2 regions of the Acetobacter sp. DsW_059 genome follow, and region 1 is predicted to be linked to the other one. Evidence: riboswitches for the same ligand, from Rfam matches in the RefSeq annotation. Region 1 holds a riboswitch; the other holds the start of a gene.

Evidence for each region. A riboswitch is a leader RNA that binds a small molecule or an ion and turns the genes downstream of it on or off. The one in region 1 is predicted to bind cobalamin.
Region 2: another riboswitch for cobalamin. It lies ahead of HK25_RS06715 (DUF1636 domain-containing protein); the one in region 1 lies ahead of HK25_RS09160 (TonB-dependent receptor domain-containing protein).

Annotation. Positions count from the first base shown of each region.
Region 1 is NZ_JOPI01000039.1:6,675-17,112, forward strand. It holds gene HK25_RS09140 (efflux transporter outer membrane subunit) at 1-709, shown strand, start outside; gene HK25_RS09145 (DUF1852 domain-containing protein) at 1,032-2,015, shown strand; gene HK25_RS09150 (methionine synthase) at 2,044-3,072, shown strand; gene HK25_RS09155 (LysR family transcriptional regulator) at 3,156-4,046, shown strand; cobalamin riboswitch at 4,090-4,318, shown strand; gene HK25_RS09160 (TonB-dependent receptor domain-containing protein) at 4,494-6,482, shown strand; gene HK25_RS09165 (ABC transporter substrate-binding protein) at 6,482-7,138, shown strand; gene HK25_RS09170 (iron ABC transporter permease) at 7,135-8,139, shown strand; gene HK25_RS09175 (ABC transporter ATP-binding protein) at 8,139-8,885, shown strand; gene HK25_RS09180 (DUF6250 domain-containing protein) at 8,984-9,685, opposite strand; gene HK25_RS09185 (hypothetical protein) at 9,672-10,438, opposite strand, start outside.
Region 2 is NZ_JOPI01000026.1:15,054-25,491, forward strand. It holds gene HK25_RS06705 (hypothetical protein) at 1-400, opposite strand, end outside; gene HK25_RS06710 (hypothetical protein) at 400-1,506, opposite strand; cobalamin riboswitch at 1,762-2,020, shown strand; gene HK25_RS06715 (DUF1636 domain-containing protein) at 2,213-2,644, shown strand; gene cobW (cobalamin biosynthesis protein CobW) at 2,641-3,687, shown strand; gene cobN (cobaltochelatase subunit CobN) at 3,712-7,203, shown strand; gene HK25_RS06730 (cobyrinate a,c-diamide synthase) at 7,200-8,537, shown strand; gene HK25_RS06735 (histidine phosphatase family protein) at 8,694-9,236, shown strand; gene cobO (cob(I)yrinic acid a,c-diamide adenosyltransferase) at 9,352-9,978, shown strand; gene HK25_RS06745 (cobyric acid synthase) at 9,993-10,438, shown strand, end outside.

The sequences.
Region 1 (10,438 bases):
GCTTATAGGCGGGGCACCTGATCAGGCAACGCGTCTGGCATTAGAGAAGAAGGCTTCTCTGGATGATGTTCAGGCTTTTCCTGATGTGCCGGAGGGTTTGCCTTCAGACATGATAGCACGCCGCCCGGATATTCTCTCTGCTGAGCAGGTTCTTCGTTCGGCAAATGATGATATCGGGGCTGCACGTGCTGAATTTTTCCCTAAAATTCAGATTACGGCAGCTAACGGTACGGCCAGTAATAATATTACCCGTCTGTTTCAGAGTGGTATGGGTGCCTGGAATGTTGCCCCGCAGGTTACAGTGCCTTTGTTTGATGCCGGACGGCTTACAGCTGAGCTGCACCAGGCAAAAGCGCGCAAAAAAGAAGAAGTCTCACGCTATGAAAAAACCATACAGACTGCTTTTCGCGAAGTTGCTGATGCTCTGGCAGGACGAAGTACTTATCTCAAGCAGCTTTCTGCCCAGGTAGCACTCGTGCAGGCCAGTGATCGCCAGTATCAGCTGGCTCTGGCCCGGTTTAAAGGCGGGTATGACCCTTACCTGGATACTCTTGTGGCGCAGCGTACGTTGTATGATGCCCAGCTTGGCGCGATTACAACACATTTGCAGCAAATGTCTAATATCGTCACGCTGTATAAAACGCTGGGGGGAGGATGGCAGGGAACTCTGCCGCATCGTAAGGATAATGTAATTAATCATATTTTATAATATCTTAGACATTGACATTTACAGACCAGAAGCAGAGTGCCGGTGTGTAACCCTGGTGCCGGAACAAATTTTCCCGGCATCAGGTATGCGGTATTTAACGGATGATGTTTTCTGAACAATATTTTGATAATATATAAATTTAATTCATGTTTATATGAAAATAAATCATTTTTATTCATATATTTGATCGTGCATAAGGCGGTCACGACTTTGAACCGCATATAGAAAAATTATCGTTTATGAAAATACGAAAGCATAGTTACTTTTTTATTTTCAATAAACGTAATCAGGTTTTTTTATAAAAACAGGATGCAGTAATACGATGATTAAGGAAGATACATTCACTATAAAACGTATTCGTTTTGATGAGCATTATCTCCCTTCAGAGAATACGCGTCTGACGACAAATTTTGCTAACCTTGCAAGAGGGGAAAGCCGCCAGGCAAACCTGCGTAATGTTTTAAAGATGATTGATAATCGTTTTAATGATCTGGCACGCTGGGATAACCCTAAGCGGGATCGTTATGCTGTCGAACTTGAGATCATTTCATTTGATATGGATATCAGTTTTAAAAATAATAAAGAAACTTTTCCTCTGATAGAAATTCTGAAAACAACTATTATTGATAAAATAAATAATAAGCGTATTGAAGGTATTGCGGGGAATAATTTCTCATCTTACGTGCGTGATTATGATTTTAGTGTTTTATTGCCTGAGTATAATAAAGACAGGAAGGATTTTTCTAAACCTGATAATTTTGGAGATTTACATGGAAATCTCTTTAAAACGGTCATCAGTTCAGATTCTTATAAAAGAAATTTCAGTAAAGCGCCTGTTATATGCCTGAGTGTATCAGGTAACAGGACATATCATAAAACTGATAATGAGCACCCTGTGTTAGGGGTTGAGTATCAGCAGCGCGACTTATCGCTGACCGATCAGTATTTTGCAAAAATGGGCATGCAGGTTCGCTATTTTATGCCAGCCAGGAGTGTTGCCCCCTTAGCATTTTATTTCTTTGGTGACCTTTTGTCTGACTATACCACGCTGGAACTCATAAGCACGATCAGCACGATGGAATCATTTCAGAAAATTTATCGTCCTGAAATTTATAATGCTAATTCTGCTGCATCTGACTGTTATCAGCCAAGCCTTAAACATCAGGATTATTCGATAACCCGGATCGTTTATGACCGGGAAGAACGCAGCCAGCTGGCTGTCACACAGGGCAGGTTTACAGAAGAGCGATTTATTAAACCTTATCAGGATATTCTGGAGCAGTGGTCTGCCAGTTACGCCGTTTAACCATTTATAAGATACAAGGTCACGCCCCATGAAAACACTACTTCCAACCTCAACAGCAGGCAGTTTGCCCAAACCCTCATGGCTTGCAGAACCTGAAACGCTCTGGTCTCCCTGGAAGTTAGAGGGAGAAGAGCTGACAGAAGGGAAACAGGATGCGCTGCGCCTGACCCTTGATGATCAGGATCGCGCCGGTATTGATATTGTGAGTGATGGTGAACAGACCCGCCAGCATTTTGTTACCACCTTCATTGAGCATCTGAGTGGTGTTGATTTTGAAAATCGTCAGACCATCAAAATTCGTAATCGCTATGATGCAAGTGTGCCATCAGTTGTGGGGGCGGTTACACGTGAAAAACCTGTTTTTGTTGAAGATGCCCGTTTTTTACGTACACTGACAAAAAAGCCGATAAAGTGGGCATTGCCTGGCCCGATGACGATGATTGATACGCTTTATGACGGCTATTATAAAAGTCGTGAAAAACTTGCCTGGGAGTTTGCCGGAATTCTTAACCAGGAAGCCCGGGAATTAGAGGCAGCCGGTGTCGATATCATTCAGTTTGACGAGCCTGCATTTAATGTTTTTTTTGAGGAAGTTAATGACTGGGGTATTGCGGCTTTAGAAAAAGCAGCTGAAGGTCTGAAATGTGAAACAGCAGTCCATATCTGCTATGGATATGGTATTAAAGCGAATATTGACTGGAAAAATGCTCTTGGTGCGGAATGGCGTCAGTATGAAGAGATTTTTCCAAAGCTGCAGAGCTCCAGCCTCGATATCATATCACTGGAGTGTCAGAACTCTCGCGTTCCTATGGACCTGATCGAACTTGTTCGTGGTAAAAAGGTCATGGTAGGCGCTATTGATGTCGCAACTCATACTATTGAGACACCCGAAAAGGTTGCGGATGTTTTGCGTAAAGCTTTGCGGTTTGCAGAGGCTGATAAGCTTTATCCGTCTACTAACTGTGGCATGGCACCTTTGCCCCGGCATGTAGCAAGCGGCAAGCTCAGAGCATTAAGTGCCGGGGCTGCAATTGTTCGGGAGGAGCTGACCCGCTGACAGGAATATAGCTTGTTAAAATAATAAAAAATGATAATTATCATATAATTATATAAATTTTGTGCATAGATTTAAGGTGAAGCATGGATGTTCTGGAGCGTAGTCACCTGAAGGTTATTCAGGCTGTCGCGCGTGAAGGCTCATTAACTGCTGCCGGGCTGCGTCTTAACCTGACGCAACCCGCGCTAAGCCATGCTATTCGTAAAATAGAAAATCAGCTCGGGGTTAAGGTCTGGCGCAGGGAGGGGCGGTCACTCGTGCTCACTCAGGCGGGAGAATGGTTGTTATCTCTGGCCAATCGCATGTTGCCTCAATTTGAACTGGCTGAAAAACGGCTTGAACAATTTGGCAATGGTGAGCGTGGTACATTACGCATCGGTATGGAGTGTCACCCCTGTTATCAATGGCTTTTAAAAGTGGTTTCTCCTTATCTGGAAAGATGGCCGAAGGTTGATGTTGATGTGCGGCAGAAATTTCAGTTTGGCGGTATTGGTGCATTGTTCAGTAATGAGATTGATCTTGTTGTCACACCTGACCCGCTTTACAAACCCGGCCTGAAATTCACGCCTGTTTTTGACTATGAACTTGTGCTGGTTGTTGGCCCTCAGCACCCTTTGCGTGGTGAGAAGTTTATCTCACCAGAGCAGCTTGCGGGAGAAACCCTGATAACATACCCCGTACCGTCAGAGCGGCTGGATATTTATACGCAGTTTCTGCAACCTGCGGGTATTAGCCCAAGGCAGCAAAAGCAAATAGAAACAACAGATATTATGCTTGTGATGGTCGCTCATGGCAGGGGTGTTACGGCTCTGCCGGGATGGCTGGTTGAGGAATATGCTCAGCGCTTTGAACTTTCTCCTGTGAAGCTTGGCAAAAAGGGTATCGCAAAGCAAATTTTCCTTGGCTGTCGTGATACGGATGATGATATTTTTTACCTGCAGGATTTTATCCGGTTTGCTGCATCGCATCATTAGCCCTTTTTACCTTCAGCATTGTTGACAGGCCTGTGTTCTGCGCGCACATCATCTGACTGATGGTCTTTGCCTTTAAAATATAAGGCAGAGTGTAAAAGGGAATCAGGTATCATGGCATGATATGCTGTTTAAGCCTGAGCTGTCCCCGCAACTGTAAGTGGTATGTTTCTGCATACTGATCATAAGATCAGACCACTGGGCCTGGCCTGGGAAGGGAGATGCAGCCGGCGACGCCACAAGCCAGGAAACCTGCCATCGTGAATTGTTGCAAACGGGAAATGCTGATCGGGGAGTGTCAGCACAGAGTGGCATGCGCTGGTACAGCCTGATAAGGGCGTCAGTGCCTGCATAAACTTAGTCTCGTGGCAACATTCGGACCACGAGGTAGTTTTTATGGTGCGCAGACTTCTTTTTTTGAGCACAGCATTCTTCATTTTTCCCGGATGTATGGTCCGGGCAGCTGAACAGCCACAGCAGGCAGAGACAAGCCTGACGTCAGAGGAAGAGATGCTGTCACGTAATCCTGAACAGATTACTGTGAGTGCAGCCCGCAGGCCCGTCAGGCGTGATGAAATCGGTACTGCCATGACAATCATTACAGAGCAGCAGATTTTAAAACAGCAACGTCGCTCTTTACCAGATCTGTTAGCCCGTGAACCAGGGTTAAACCTTGTTCGCACCGGCGGAGCAGGGGGCACAACGTCAATTTTTATGCGTGGTACGAATGCCAATGAAGTAAAAGTGCGCCTTGATGGAATGGATATTAATGATGGCAGTTCTGCCAGTGGCATGTTCGATGCTGCTCAGTTTATGACTGATGGTATAGGGCGTATTGAAGTTCTGCGTGGTCCGCAAAGTGGCCTCTATGGTGCAGATGCTATGGCAGGGGTAATCGATATTACGACAGCCCGTGGCGAGGGGCGTTTTAAACCTTTTGTACGTCTTGAAGGCGGCTCATATGGCACATTTAATCAGGTTATCGGGTTACGTGGCAGTAAGGGGCGTTTCCATTATAATGTGACGCTTAATCATTATCGTATGGATGGGTTTCGCAGCATTCCGCATTATATTGACCGCTATTATGGTGCCACACGTGCGCAACGCCACACCGGCAACCGCAATGATAACCGGGGCACGAATATTCGTCTGGGCTATGACGTAACCAGAAATTTTGACCTTGGCCTGACAACCCGTCTGATTCAGAGCAATTATCACACCTATTCCCTGTATGACCTTCAGAGTGAAAACGAAGGCGGGGGGCATGTGCGTGAGCGTAATAATACAAATGAAGCAATTGTGCGCGGGACAGCTCATCTTGTGTCATTTGATGGTTTTTTTGATCAGGTCATCGGCCTTGGTTATATGGCCATTCGTAATCGATGGAATCAGACAGGGCTGTATGCTACCGGGCCCATTTATTACCGGTCAGACCGGCTGAAAATTGACTGGCATGGTACATTTAACTTTAAAAAATATGGCACAGTGCTGATTGGTGCTGAGCATTTTCATGACACGTTTGATACCAGTCATACTGCAGGCAGTGCTTATGACACCGGCTATCATACACAGGCGAGTATGGATACAACTGCAGGCTATGCGCAGTATGAAGGTAACTGGAACAAGATTCTCTATGGTGCTGCCAACGTGCGTTATGACAGTAATTCGCGTTATGGCCATTATGTCACCTGGCGTATGGCGCCTTCTGTTCATATTCCACATACAGGCACAATTATTAAGGCAAGTGCAGGGTCAGGTTTTCATGGCCCTACACTTTATCAGCTCTTTTTTAATCAGACCGGATCCAGCTATTCGCAAAAAGGTAATCCTGACCTGCGGGCAGAGCGTCTGATTGGCTATGATGCCGGTGTTGAACAAAAACTGCTGCACGATAAGCTGCATTTTGGTGCAACATGGTATGATAACAAGGTTAAAAACCTTATCCAGTCAACATTGTCGATAGATAACTCTTCAGGCTATTCGTATTATCAGTATTCCTATGGCAACGTCTCCCGTGCCCGTATGTATGGGGTGGAGGCATTTGCTGAGTGGAAACCCATAAAGACCCTCGATTTCAATCTGACTTATACCTGGACACATGCCCGTGATCTGACAAATCATCTGCCTTTGCAACGCAGGCCACAGCATAAGCTGAATTTTAATACTTCATGGAACCCGGTGAAAGATCTCACGTTATCTGGCAATATTCTTTATGTCAGCGGCTGGCGCGACCTGCCGGTTATTGGTTCTGAGGTTTGCAGCACCTGTGGTAAGGGGCATGGATATTTCACAGTTGATCTTGCTGCCAGTTATAAAATTAATCGTTTTGTTACAGTCTTTGCCCGTGCTGATAATCTGCTCAACAGGCAGTATGAAGAACCGATAGGCTATCTTCAGCCCGGGCGGGCAGGTTATGGAGGCGTAACACTGAGCTACTGATGCGCTGGTTAATTCCTTTGATAGGCATAGTGTATTGTGGGGTTCTGGCTGGTCATGGTCAGGCTGCCTCGCGTATTGCCTCACTTAATTTATGTACTGACCAGCTTGCCCTGATGCTCGCTGATAAAGAGGAGATCGTTGCCCTTTCTCCTCTTGTGCGCGACTGTTCTGCTTCTGTGCTGTGTCATGAGGGGTTGCCACACGTTATATTTGCAGCCGATGCTGAAAATATTCTGTCTGTGCATCCTGATATTGTTCTTGCAGGGCAATACACAGCCCGTACTGCAGTGATGGCAGCGCGTGAGGTTGGTGCTCATATAGTCATACTGCCACCGGCGCGTCGTTTGTCTGACATCCCCGGGCAGATCCGGCGCGTAGCTCAGGCTGTGGGCCATCCGGAGCGGGGGGAGGCTCTTATTGAAACGCTGCTGGCCTGGCGCCCTGACCTGCTTATTCTTGACCGCTCAGGGCAGGGGCACTCTCTTGCTCAGGCTATGCTGGATAACCCGGTTCTGACGGAGTTTTTTCCCGGGGTGCATCATGTGAATATTCCTGCCTCTCTCTGGTTATGTGGTTTGCCACAAACGCTTGAGGCAGTAGCTGTTCTGCGTCGTGCCCGTGCAGCACTGGCAGAGAATAAAACGGAGGCTCCATGACGAAGCGCGAGGTTCTGCTCAACAGTCTGTTATGTATGAGTATATGCCTGCTGGTTATGACCTCTCTGCTATGGGGAGAGCACGGTTTTTCTTTTATGCAGGCATTGCATGAATGGCTTGCCGGTCAGCATACAGCCGGCTCCGTTATTCTGGGGGGGCTGCGTCTGCCACGGGTCATTCTGGGCATTATGGTTGGTGGTACACTGGGCCTTTCAGGTGCCGTATTACAGGGGTATTTGCGTAACCCGCTGGCCGACCCGGGGTTGCTGGGGGTTTCGGGCGGGGCGGCACTTGGTGCTGTTTGTGTATTTTACACGGGGCTTAGTGTGATGGGCTCAGCTCTGCTGCCCGCCGGTGGGCTTATCGGGGCCTTTCTTGCTGTCGCTATGCTGCTTCTTCTGGTGGGGCGGGGCACTGCTCTGGTGCTCTTACTGGCTGGCGCTGCTCTGAGCAGTTTTACTGCGGCTTTAACGGCACTTGTGCTGAACCTCGTGCCAAGCCCTTATGCTTCGTTTGAAATTATGCGCTGGCTGATGGGCTCTCTGACAGACCGGACCATGTCTGATGTATTGCTGGCACTGCCCGGTGTAGCAGGAGGATGCATTGTGATGATGTTATCAGGGCGTGCTCTGGACGCGCTGACACTGGGGGAGGATGTTGCCCAGACGATGGGCTTTCATCTGCGTGGCCTGAAGGGGGTGCAGTTACGTCTTGTCGTGGGCACGGCTCTGGCTGTTGGTTCCTGTGTGGCTGTGTCAGGCGCTATTGGTTTTGTCGGGCTGGTTGTACCTCATCTGCTCAGGGTGGTTGTGGGGTACAGGCCGTCTCGTCTGCTCTTGCCTTCTTTTCTGGGCGGGGCCGCTCTGCTTTTGCTTTCAGACCTCATTGTGCGTGTAGTTTCAGGCCATAAAGACATACAAATTGGCGTTATAACCGCACTTATTGGTGCACCTGTCTTTTTTTACAGAGTGCTTCAGTTCAGAAAACATGGGCAGTTTTAGTGCTCGAAGTGCATCATCTTTCCTGCCAGGCCGGAGGGCGTACGTTACTGGATGCTGTTTCTGCACAGTTTGACAAAGGGTGTGTTACAGGCTTACTCGGCCCGAACGGAGCCGGTAAAAGTACGCTTCTGAAAGTTACAGCCGGCCTTGTGCCAGCCTGTGCGGGGAAAATAACACTCGACGGGTATGATATACAGTCTTTAACGACAGCGCAGCTGGCGCGACAACTGGCTTATATTCCGCAGGATAATCCGCCTCTTCCAGCTATCCCGGTATGTGAAATCATTTCACTGGGGCGTTTACCTTATGGTGAGGCTGGTAGCCGGGCTATAAAGCATTATGCTGTTGAAAATGCTTTGAAAGCTACTGGTCTGGCAGACCTGGCGCAACGTCGGGCTGATCAGCTTTCAGGAGGAGAGAAGGCGAGATTAATGCTCGCACGCGCGCTTGCTACAGAAGCGGAAATTATACTGGCAGATGAGGTGATGGCGGCTCTTGACCCCGCTCATGCGCTTTCTGTTATGCAGATATTGCGTAGTCAGGCTGAAGCAGGCAGGTGTGTTGTGCTTGTTATTCATGACCTGCTCATGGCAACGCGTTTTTGCGATAATCTGGTGCTGATATCTGATGGTAAAGTGCGGGCCTCTTTGTCACCGGCAGACCTGACGGACACTCTCGTGCAAAATGTTTATGGTGTCACCACGCGTCAAATCGGAACCGGGCTTGTGCCGTGGAATCGTGTGTGACCCCATAGCTGCCGGTATTTTTATAGGTTAATTCTCATAAAGGGATTTTTCGTAATAGTATGCCGCAGTTATATCAGCGATACACTATTACGGGATCATTATGCAGAAAGAGAAAAATGTGTGATTTCCTGCTGAGAACCTACGGTGCGGATACCAAAATACCCTGGGGATGCAGCATTTACTGGTGCTGAAAAAATCTTTTTACCATCAAGGAACAAAGTCGTCACACCGTTATGAACACTTATAACGGTGTGATAAACATGGTCCGGTTTCAGCATATCAGCCGGGGCAGTACTTTCCTGTAACAGGATGCGTGCGCCTGAGCCGTCATAATGCCTGAAGCGTGTGGTTGTATTATTATTACCGCCAATACCTGCATATTCGAGAACAAGAGAGTTATAGGCAGAGAGTGTGCCGTTGCGCACGTGAGGAAGTACGCCATTTTTTTCATGTGCGTTCCAGAAGATATTCATATCTGAAACGCGTAGTGCTCCTTCCGGCTTCAAAATTTTCCGATCGAATGTAAGGGTATAGTTACCTTTTAGCGGGTGCTCGAACCAGAGTGTGACACCCCGCTGTGCTACGATTTTTACTCCATCAGGAATAATTTCTGCCTGTGAAGCAGGGGTGACAGGCAGAGTTTTCTCAGCTTCAAAGCGCCAGATATGGTTCTGATTATCCTGTATAGTTAAAGTGTTTTCGGCTTTTGTCCCGGCTTTTGATAAAACCGGAGAGGCCGCACTGAGAGCAAGACATAAAACGTAGTGCCCGGGTGTATAAACACGTCTAGAGCGTTTCATAAAAAATGTCCTCCTCCTGCGGGGCAAGTGCCATCAGACCTGTTGCCCCCAGCCCCCACTGAGCCGCGGCATTTGTTGAAATATGTGGTGCTTCATCAACTGCTTCAGGCACTGCCGGCGGTGAGAGATGGTTTATCTGAAAGTCACTGAGTAAAAGCCCTGCATCACCCTGTGCAAAAATACGCCATGCCTGCCTGCGCAAAGCGGTGTCTCTGAGAGTGTAGCCTGCGTAGGCCAACAGGCGGGCATGTGCCTGCCTGAGGTTTAAGTGATGCAGTGCCTGCCCCAGTTTGTTTTTCTGGTTTTGTGCGTCAGCCAGATAGAGTGTGCAGTAATCCAGCCAGGCATTTTTAAAATCAGGCTGCGGTAAGAGCATAATCAGCTCGCTGCATGTTTCTGGCAGTCCGAACATGGCGCTCAGATGTGAAATAGAAAGAGCCCCTGTGCGATCCTGAGCAAACTCACCTGTATGCAGGTCCATCACACCCAGTCCGGTAAAAAAACCATGAGGCTGGGCTGCAATGCTGGTCATAGAGGCCAGTAGTTTGTTTTTCCATTGCTCATCACCTGTACGTTCCCATTCCAGCAGCCAGGCGGCGGCAATGGCTCCCCAGTCTGTACCAAAGGAGACCGTTGCATGATGAGGCTGTGCCTTGACGGCTGCTGCCCCGCCAGTTTTGCGTCCGGGAACAATATCCTGCAGGCGGTTAACAGCGTTAACCTGTGCACGCAGTAACTCACCGGTACGCTCAT
Region 2 (10,438 bases), on a different contig from region 1:
CATCAGTTGCATTCTGTGGTGGGAATTTAAAAGAAAGAACTGAAATTAAAATCCCTGAAATTGAAAAAAAGTAAGAATAATTAAGTAATTTTCGTGTTTTTTTTAACAGTAAAATTCTTTTTTCTTTATTTTTATTCTGAATACCTCTTCTTGCTGTTATCTGTATATATCCTACAAATATTGCTGAAGCAATAATTGCAAAAAAAATAGAAAATTCTTTGTGATAATTTATAAATCTTAAGTACAGAGGTGAGATCGTAGAAATTATTCCCATTCCTAAGGGCACAGAGTATCCTATGACAAGAACACGATTTTCGTTGGGTTTTGTTCCGATCTGGTCATCAAGTAGAATGTTTTTTATAAAATAATCAAACTCTTTTATTTTCTTTCTTATGCTCATTACTGTTTCTTTGCTGATATAGCATGGAAAGAGAAATTCCTGATGTGTCTGGCAATAAGATCATTATTGCCTGGGTCAAGAGCATCATTCACCATAGAATCTACCCCATACATGGTTAATCCGGTTGGAATAACCTCACTTCTTACCGTTCTCATAACGGCTATTTGTAGAGCACGACTTGCTTTTTCTGCGCGTTGTCTTGCTCGCTCAGAAATTTCCGCATACTTTTTACTATAAGTAGCTGCGTGTGAAGCTGTTATAGCGTCTTGTGCATCGTCAGCTATACGTGCTGTTCGAGCCGCATTTTGTGCCGCAATTTTGGCTGTATTATAAGACGAAGAAGCTTGTTTCTCTGACGAAACTCTAATCATCCTGAGTGTGTCCGGGGTTTTTGTTATACCTTTATATAAAGTAGAAAATCCATCAGGCAGGGATATTATAAGTGCACCCCAGCGACTTATAGTGATAAAATTATTTTCTTTAAAGGTCGTAGCTTGTTCTTTTTTGTCAGATATTTCTAGTGCCCATATGATACCGTCTGTCCCTAATAAAATTAGACCACCCAAAAGTGCAAAGCCAGCTATAACACCTGAGCCATAGGTTACGGTAAGGCCGACTGCAACAGCGTCAAAAATTACACCAGTTGTATCGCTGCCATGTTCGTGGAGTATTTTACGCGTCAGAGGCGACTGGTTAATTGCTGATCTGATTTCGTTCTTTATTTCCTGATAGCCATCTACCTCCATTCTTGCGTTTTGCATGGTCGCTTCGCCATACAAAGCAAAGCCTTGTTTAAGTGTGTTACAGACTTTACTAAAGAAGCCGGCATGTTGAGGTGGTGACGCAGGTGGCAGAATAAGAACAGGATTCCACTCAATTACAATGCTCAGTCCGTTCCCATCCTGATCGTAGCGAGGCAGGCGTAACGGCACCAGCTGATCTTTATTGAGAGCCCAGAAAATACCTGTTGTTAAATCATGAAGGCTTTTATCTACAAAAGTTATGAGGTGCAAAGCCGCATCGTGCGGGCCAGTAAAAGGTCCCCAGAGAGATGAAAATTTTCCATCGGTCGGAGTTGATATTGGCTGGTTGGTGTTCTGCGACATGGAGGCCTGTCCTGTATTTTAATAAGGCTCACTCCGCGCATGAACACACTGGCCATGGCAGGTGATATCTCTTGTGCTGTTTACGTCATAAATGAAAATTAGTTAATGTATAAAATTATCTGGCGTAATTTTTATGATAAATGTTGAACGATTACTTTGTTTTCTAAGTGGGCAGAAGGTTACTCCTGCTCCTGTGGGTGACACATCCCGATCAGGTTAGTTATTTTGTCCGCTCTTGAAAAAAAAGAGGTTTACGATCATTGTCCGCACAATGGTGTTCCGTGAGGAATGAAAAGGGAAGAACGGTGCATGGCTCAGGCTGTTAATCCGTCGCTGCCCCCGCAACTGTAAGTGAGTTTATCATACCTCTGCTGCCGGTTTGCCGGCAGCCTCCACCGGCTGTAACAGGTGCGGGAAGGAGCAGGGTATGATGTTGGTCTGAGCTATGCGTAAGCAGGCTTTTCAGGCTGACAGCCCATAAGCCAGGAGACCTGCCATTATATAAAGCCAGCCTTGTTAATCTGGTGGTTTTATAGCGAAATCCGATGCAGTGTTACATCTGGCGGGGTGCCCGGTTTGTAACCAGTGTGTAGCGATATGCTATGCATGCTCTCAGTCTTTTTCTGTCATGACTGGGGGGCTGCTTTTTTCTGCACCCAGGTTGTGTCTGGCCCTTGCTGCGCGGGGCTGTGTGTCAGGAGACAGAATGTCAGCGTCCTCTTCATCAGCAGATATGCCGGATATCCCCATCCTGCATGTGTGCCTTACCTGTCGCCGTGGTGGCCCGGCCATGGACCGCCCGCCTGGTGCACAGCTGTACGATCGTTTGCTGGCTTTGACTGATGCAGAAAAAGTGCAGGATCCCGCATTAATTCCTGCTGCTGAAATCAGAGGTGTTGAATGTCTGGCATCGTGTGATCGCGGGTGCACAGCTGCAATTGCCATGAAAGGGCGCTGGACCTGGCTTATGGGCCACCTTGGCCCTGAAAAAGCCGAAGATATACTGACATATGCCCGTTTATATGCTGCCAGTAAAAAGGGTACGGTTATGCCATCGCGTCGCCCGGCAGCCTTGTCTGATATGGTGCTGGGGCGTGTCCCGGCGTGTCTTTATGAGAGAGAGGATGAACAGTCATGAATAAAGCACTTCCTTCGCGCGTTCCGGTTACTATCATCAGTGGTTTTCTGGGGGCAGGTAAAACCACGCTGTTGCGGCATATTTTGCAAAATGCCAAAGGGCATCGCATTGCTGTGGTGGTTAATGAGTTTGGCTCTCTTGGTGTAGACGGTGAAATTTTGCGTGGCTGCGGTATTGAAGGCTGTCGCGATGATGATGTCGTTGAACTGGTGAATGGCTGCCTGTGCTGTACCGTCGCTGACGACTTCCTGCCGGCGATGGAGGCATTGCTCGATCGTGCGGATCCACCAGAGCATGTCGTGATCGAAACTTCAGGCCTGGCACTGCCAAAACCGTTACTGAAAGCCTTTGGCTGGCCTACGATAAGAAGCCGTATGACGGTTGATGGTGTTATAACCGTGGTTGATGCGCCTGCTATTGCCACCGGCCGTTTTGCTGATGACCCGGAGGCCGTTGCCCGCCAGCGCGCAGCTGACCCGTCTCTTGACCATGACAACCCTCTGGCTGAGGTGTTTGAAGACCAGCTGAACGCTGCTGATCTGGTTGTGCTGAATAAAACAGACCTGACTGATGCAGAAGAGCTGGCAAAAGTTGAGGCAGAGATCCGCCGTCTGGCTCCGCGTCCGGTGCAGATTATCCGTGCAGCAGAGGGTCGGGTAGATCCTTCTATCCTGCTGGGTATTGGCGCTGAAGCTGAGGCAGACCTTGATGCACGTCCTTCCCATCATGATGCGGAAGAGGGTGAGCATGAGCATGATGATTTTGAGAGTTTCGTTGTTGAAGTGCCTGAGCAAAAAGATGTTGAGACATTTCTGAGTCGTTTGCAGGATGTTGCCGCGCGTTTTGATATTTTGCGTATGAAAGGTTTTGCTGCCGTGCAGGGTAAAGCCATGCGTCTGGCCGTGCAGGGTGTTGGTACGCGTTTTCGTTACGAATTTGACCGTTCGCTGCCTGCAGCTGGGGCGCGTACTGGCCAGATTGTGGTCATTGGCCAGAAAGGGCTTGAGGAAGCCGCCGTGCGCCAGGCTCTGGCAGGCGTATAATCCTTAAAGGCAGGCTGGCACGTTATGCACCTTCTTGTTCGTGAAAACCGCACACTTGATGAACAGGACCAGGCAGAAGATCTGGGGCTTGATCCCGCAGAGCTGATTGTTCTTTCGTTTACTGAGACAGATCTTCTGGGGCTGCGTGACGCGATTACCCGCCGGGCCGCGGAGCATGCCGGGCAGAGCATGCATGCCAGTATACAGGTCGTGCCACTGGCACGCCTGCGGCATCCTATGTCTGTCGATTTATTTATCGATACAACACTGAGCCAGGCGCGTTGTGTGGTTGTGCGCCTGCTTGGGGGGCTTGATTACTGGCGCTATGGTGCCGAGGAGCTTTCGGGCTGGTGCAGGGCAAAGGGCGTGCCACTTGTGTTTTTGCCTGGTGACTGTGTGCATACCCGCCGGAAAGAGGGGGAGGCAGAGGAAGATGATCCTTTGCTGGCCTCTCTGTCCACGATTGATCCGGAGCAGAGAAAACGCCTGATCGGTTTTTTTCGCTATGGCGGGCCACGCAATATGACCTGTGCGCTGGAGGTCATGGAGGCCATTGTCAGGGGCGTGCCTGATGCAGGGCAGGCGCCTGAACCGCTGCCAGACTGGGGCGTTTATCGTACTTTTCCTGCTGCTCCGTCACCGCTTCAGCTGCCGTCTGGCTGGTGTGCTGCCTTGCCGGAGGGAGCAGCAGCCAGAGTTGTCGTGGTGTTTTATCGCGCCCATTTGCTGGTGGGTGACCACAGCGCGCCTGAAGAGCTGGCGCGTCAGTTGTCACAGCATGGTTGTCGTGTCGATATGGTGTTTGTCACATCTTTGCGGGATACAAAAGTAGCCGGCGCGCTTAATGACTGGCTGGCGCAGGTACACCCTGATTGTCTGGTGAATGCTACGGTATTTTCCTCCCGTGACAGGGATGGGCAGTCTCCTCTTCTTTCAGCCGGTGTGCCTGTTATTCAGCTGTTGCAGCCTGGCACAACCCAGGGACTGTGGCAGGCAAGCGCCAGAGGGCTTTCACGTGCTGACCTGGCCATGCAGGTTGTTTTACCTGAGCTTGATGGCAGCATTGCGAGTTTTCCCGTCTCCTTCCGTGAGGAAACTGCGCCTGGTCAGCCTGCATCCCGCCAGATTTATGCTCAGGGTACAGAGCAGGCTGTTGCGCGTATTATGGGCTGGTTACGCCTGCGTTGCCTGCTGCCTGAGCACAGGCAGGTCGGGCTTGTGTTGTCTGACTATCCTGGTGGTGGTGTGCCTGGTGCGCAGGGCTGTGACACAGGTCACACTGCTCATGCCGTCGGGCTTGATAGTTTCGCCAGCCTTTCTTCCATCCTGAGGCTGATGCAGGCTGAGGGGTATGAAACAGGCATACTGCCCACGCAGGCAGAGCTGGTGCAGATGATGACACAACAGGCACCCCGGCCTGTTCTTTCTCTTGATCAGTACAGGCAGCTGACAGAAAAACTGCCGCCGGCCTTTATGCAGAGTGTCTGTGCGGCCTGGGGTGAACCGGAAGATGATTCCGCGGTGCATCAGGGTGTGTTTTATCTGCGTGTTGTGTCATTCGAAGCGATTACACTGGCCGTGCAGCCTGACAGAGGACGCGCGGCTGACCGTAAAGCGCAGTATCACGACCCTGATAGTCCGCCTTGTCATGCTTATATCGCGTTTTATCTGTGGTTACGTGTTTGCCGCCATCTTGATGCCATGGTGCACCTGGGTACACATGGCACACTTGAGTGGCTGCCAGGTAAAGCGGCAGCGCTCTCGCCCTCTTGCTCCTCTGCGGTGCTGACAGGTGGTCTGCCGGTTATTTATCCGTTTATTGTCAATAACCCTGGTGAGGCAGCTGCAGCCAGACGGCGCCTTGGGGCAGTAACAATCGGACATATGACGCCGCCGGTGATGCAGGCTGGTCTGTCAGAAGATATGCAAATCCTGGAAAGGCTGATTGATGAGTATGCTGAGGCTGACGGGCTTGATTTCAGGCGCGGGGCCTTGTTGCGACAGGAAATTCTTGAGCGCGCAACCCGTACCGGGGTCCTGGCAGAGAGTGGCGTACGTCCCGGGGATGAAGACGAAGACGAAGCACTTGCCCGCCTTGATGCCTATTTGTGTGATGTCAAAGATTTGCAGATCCGTGATGGTCTGCATATTTTTGGTCAGCGTGCACCTGGTTATGACACTCTGGTCGATACGATTTCGCAGGCCTGTGGTCAGGGGTATGACCGTGACGATATTGCCCGGCGTGTGGCTTTAAGTGCAGAAGCAGAGGCGAATGCTCTGCGTGATGCGCTGGCAGGGCGCCTTGTGCCGGCGGGGCCGGCTGGGGCGCCAACGCGCGGGCGGGCTGATGTGCTGCCCACCGGGCGAAATCTTTTTACTCTCGACCCGCGTGCCCTGCCCACACCCTCTGCCATGCAGCTTGCTGCAAAAATGGAAAAATTGCTGCTTACCCGTCATTTGCAGGAGCAGGGTGAGTCGCTGACGCATCTGGTTATGGATTTATGGGGGTCTTCTTCTTTGCGTACAGGAGGAGAGGATATGGCTCTGGCCCTGCGTCTGATGGGGGTTGAAATAACCCGTAAAACCGGCACGGGGCATGTGCAGGGGTTTGAAATTATACCACTGGCGGTGCTCGATCGCCCGCGTGTTGATGTTACATTGCGTATATCAGGTTTGTTTCGTGATGCTTTCCCTGATCAGATTGCTTTGTTTGACCAGGTCGTTTCTGCTGTTGCCGCGAGAGATGAGGCCGCTGAGTGGAACCCGCTTGCCGCTTCGGTTAAAGGGCTTGAGGGAGATGCCATGAAGCAGGCAGGTGCCCGTATATTTGGTGCGGCTATGGGGAGCTATGGCACTGGTGTCGAAGCGCATCTGCATAATGGTACATGGGGCAAAGCCGATGAGCTTGGGCAGGCCTGGCTGAAGGGCTCCGCCTGGACATATGGCGGCGGGCGTGATGGCCAGCAGAATATTGAAGGTCTGGCTGCTTTGTTGCAGCGTGCGAATGCTGTTTTGCATGTGCAGGATTACGCTGAAACAGATATGCTCGAAAGCCCTGAAAATGCTGCACATGAGGGCGGACTTGCCGCAGCGGCGGCATCACTCGGGGCGCGGCCGGCATTGTGGCATGGTGATACGTCCCGGCCTGATGCTCCCCGCCTGCGCGCGACTGAACAGGAAGTTGCCCGTATTGTCAGAGGCCGGCTTGCTAACCCGCGCTGGATAGAAGGCATGCAGCGGCACGGATATGCCGGAGCGGCCGAGATGACACGCGGGGTCGAGGCATTGCACGGTTTTGCAGCAACGGTGCCGGCACGCTTTGACAGACAGTTTGACCTGGTCTTTGCCCGGACTTTAGGTGATGAGAGTTGCAGTGCCTTTTTACAAAAGGTTAACCCTGCTGCGTGGGAGGCTATGCGAGCATGGTTTACGTCAGCCATGCAGCGTGGATTGTGGCACCCCCGCTCTAATAGTGTTGCTGCCGCGCTCGAGGGTTCAGGAGAAAGTTCCATATGACAGTACGTGCCCTCATGGTGGCTGCTCCACGTTCAGGAGGGGGTAAAACAACACTGACAGTTGCTCTGCTGGCGGCTTTTAAGCGCAGAGGGTTGCGGGTGAGTGCGATTAAAACAGGTCCTGATTATATCGACCCTGCTTTTCATGCGGCTATTACGGGCCGGTATGGCCTCAACATTGACAGCTGGTGTATGCCTCCTGATTTACAGGCCTGCCTGCTGCAGGCAGCAGGACATGACGCTGATCTGGTTATTGTTGAATCAGCTATGGGGTTGTTTGACGGTCTGACCGGGCCGGAGGGCGCACGTGGCTCCCCTTCAGATATCGCAGCACGTTTTGGTATTCCTGTTTTGCTGGTGCTTGATGTGTCAGGGCAGGGGCAGTCTGTCGGGCCGATTGCTAAAGGCTTTGCTTCATGGCGCCCCGATGTGACAATTGCCGGTGTTGTTCTTAATCGTGTGGCATCGCCGCGTCATGTCAGGCTGACGACAGGCGCGATCGAGGCCGCTGGTCTGGCAGCATGTGGTGCGCTGATGCGTCAGGCTGGTCAATCATTACCAGAGAGGCACCTTGGGCTGGTGCAGGCGCGTGAGCATGGTGCCCTGACAGACTGGATTGAAAAACTGGCAGATAAAGCGGAGCAGGAGCTGGATCTTGATTCTGTGCTGGCTCTGGTTGCCCCGGTGGCTGCAATGCCTGTGACTGCTGAATTGACACGGCATGCTGTTTTATCGCCGCCAGGGCAGCGTATTGCTGTGGCGGAGGATGATGCATTTTCTTTTCTCTACGGTCATCTGGCCATGTTCTGGCGTCAGGCAGGGGCAGAGCTGGTGCCTTTTTCGCCGCTGGCAGATGAAGCACCTGATGAGAGCTGTGACGTATGCTGGCTGCCTGGAGGATACCCCGAGCTGCATGCCGGAGGACTTGCGCAGGCCAGACATTTTATAAGTGGCCTTCAGCATTTTTCTCGCACCCGCCCGGTGCATGGTGAATGCGGTGGTTATATGGTGCTGGGGCAATGCCTTGAAGATGCAGAAGGAAAAAAGCACGCTATGTCTGGTTTGCTTGCGCACAGTACATCATTTGCACGGCGCAAATTAAATCTTGGGTATCGGGAGGCAACATTGCGGGCAGACACGGTGCTTGGCAAAGCTGGCAGCCGTTTGCGAGGGCATGAATTCCATTATGCTTCTGTGCTGGATGCGGGAGAGGATGCCCCGCTGGCTGATCTGGTAGCAGGCGATGGCACACCACTTGGTGCATGCGGAGGCAGGCGAGGTCTGGTGTCCGGATCATTTTTTCATGTGCTGGCCTGCAATGACACGGCTTTCTGATGATCGGCTCTGCATGATATGATGCTAGCATAGACCGCACATCCGGCTGGTTGTTATGATCGTGGCAGAATGAAGTGTGTCTGTAGCAGAAAAGCAGATCATTTTTATTCTGACACAGAGGTTGTAGCAGGCAGGAAAATCCTGAGGAGAAAGAGTGTGCAGCGTTTTTCTGTGTTACTGGCCCGGCATGCCCCCGTTATGGTCGCAGAGGGTATGTGCTATGGTCGTCAGGAGGTGCCTCTGCGCCCCGGCTGGGAGAGGCTGACTGCTGGTTTGTCTGTGCTGGCTCAGGGGGCTTCGTGTCAGGTGGTATACAGCTCACCCGCGGCCCGATGCCGTGATATGGCTGAGAAGCTCGTCAAAACTACCTGTATGGAGCTGCGCATTGACCCGCGTCTGGCTGAACTGGATTTTGGTGAGTGGGAAGGACAGTGCTGGAGCGAGATCAGCCGTATACAGCTGGATGCATGGGCCGCTGATCCGGCAGGTTTTGCACCCCCCGGGGGCGAGAGCGGGTTATCCCTGATGCAGCGCATAACCGCAGTCTGGCAGGATATTAAAGAAAGTGGTGTTTCATCATGCATTTTATCCCACGGTGGCCCTTTGCGTCTGCTGACCGGACTGGCTGCGGGAGAAAAGCCACAACTGCTTTCGCCATCTATACCACAGGGCTTTGCAAGGTTGTTCAGTGTGATTTAACGATGTATAGTCCTTGAAATCTATAAATTTCCGGGAAAAGAGTATTTATGAGTAATCTTTCTTTTTCTGTTGTTTCAGAAAATATTTTATTAAATAAATAAGATCAGGATTTACTATGACTCAGACGCTTTCGTCTTCATTGCAGGGTGCAGAGGCACATCACCGTGAAAAAATGCGTAAGCGTAAAGAGGTTCAGGACCGTGAGGTAGCGTCAAAAACTCTCGAAAAAGGGTTGCTGATGGTGCATACCGGGCCGGGTAAAGGTAAATCAACGGCAGCGTTTGGTATGGCTTTGCGGACACTGGGTTACGGGCGCCGTGTTGCTGTTGTGCAGTTTATTAAAGGCGCCTGGGATACGGGAGAGAGGCGTGCTCTTGAACGTTTCGATCCCCTTGTTTCCTGGCATGCGCCGGGTGAAGGATTTACCTGGGAGACGCAGGATAAGGCACGTGACATTGCAGCCTGCGAAGAAGCCTGGCGTTTTGCGGCTGATGCGCTTGCTAACGCTGATGTCGGGCTCGTTGTGCTTGATGAGCTGAATATTGCCCTGCGTTATGAGTATCTCTCTTTGCCTCATATTCTTGATGTGCTGAAGGCGCGGCCGGAGGGGCAGCATGTCGTGATAACGGGGCGCAATGCCAAACCTGAACTGACCGAGGCTGCGGACCTGGTGACCGAAATGACTCTTGTTAAACATCACTTTCGCAGTGGCGTAAAAGCTCAGAAGGGAGTGGAGTTTTGACAGCGCGTGTTCTGATGATTCAGGGAACAGGGTCAGGGGTTGGAAAATCAACATTACTGGCTGGTCTGGCACGGGCTTTTACCCGCCGTGGGCTGAAAGTTTTGCCCTTTAAACCGCAAAATATGTCGAATAATGCAGCCGTGACGGCAGATGGCGGAGAAATAGGGCGGGCGCAGGCCCTTCAGGCGCTGGCGTGCGGTGTTCAGCCCGAAGTGGATATGAACCCGGTTTTGCTCAAGCCTCAGGGGGAGACAGGCGCGCAGCTTGTTGTGCATGGGCATGTGCTTGAAACAGTAGAAGCGCGTCAGTATCAGTCCCGTAAAGACCGGCTGATGCCTGAGGTGCTGAAAAGCTTTTGGAAGCTGGCAGCGCAGGCTGATCTTGTCCTGGTTGAAGGTGCAGGATCTGCATCCGAAGTGAATTTGCGGATAACTGATATTGCCAATATGGGTTTTGCGCA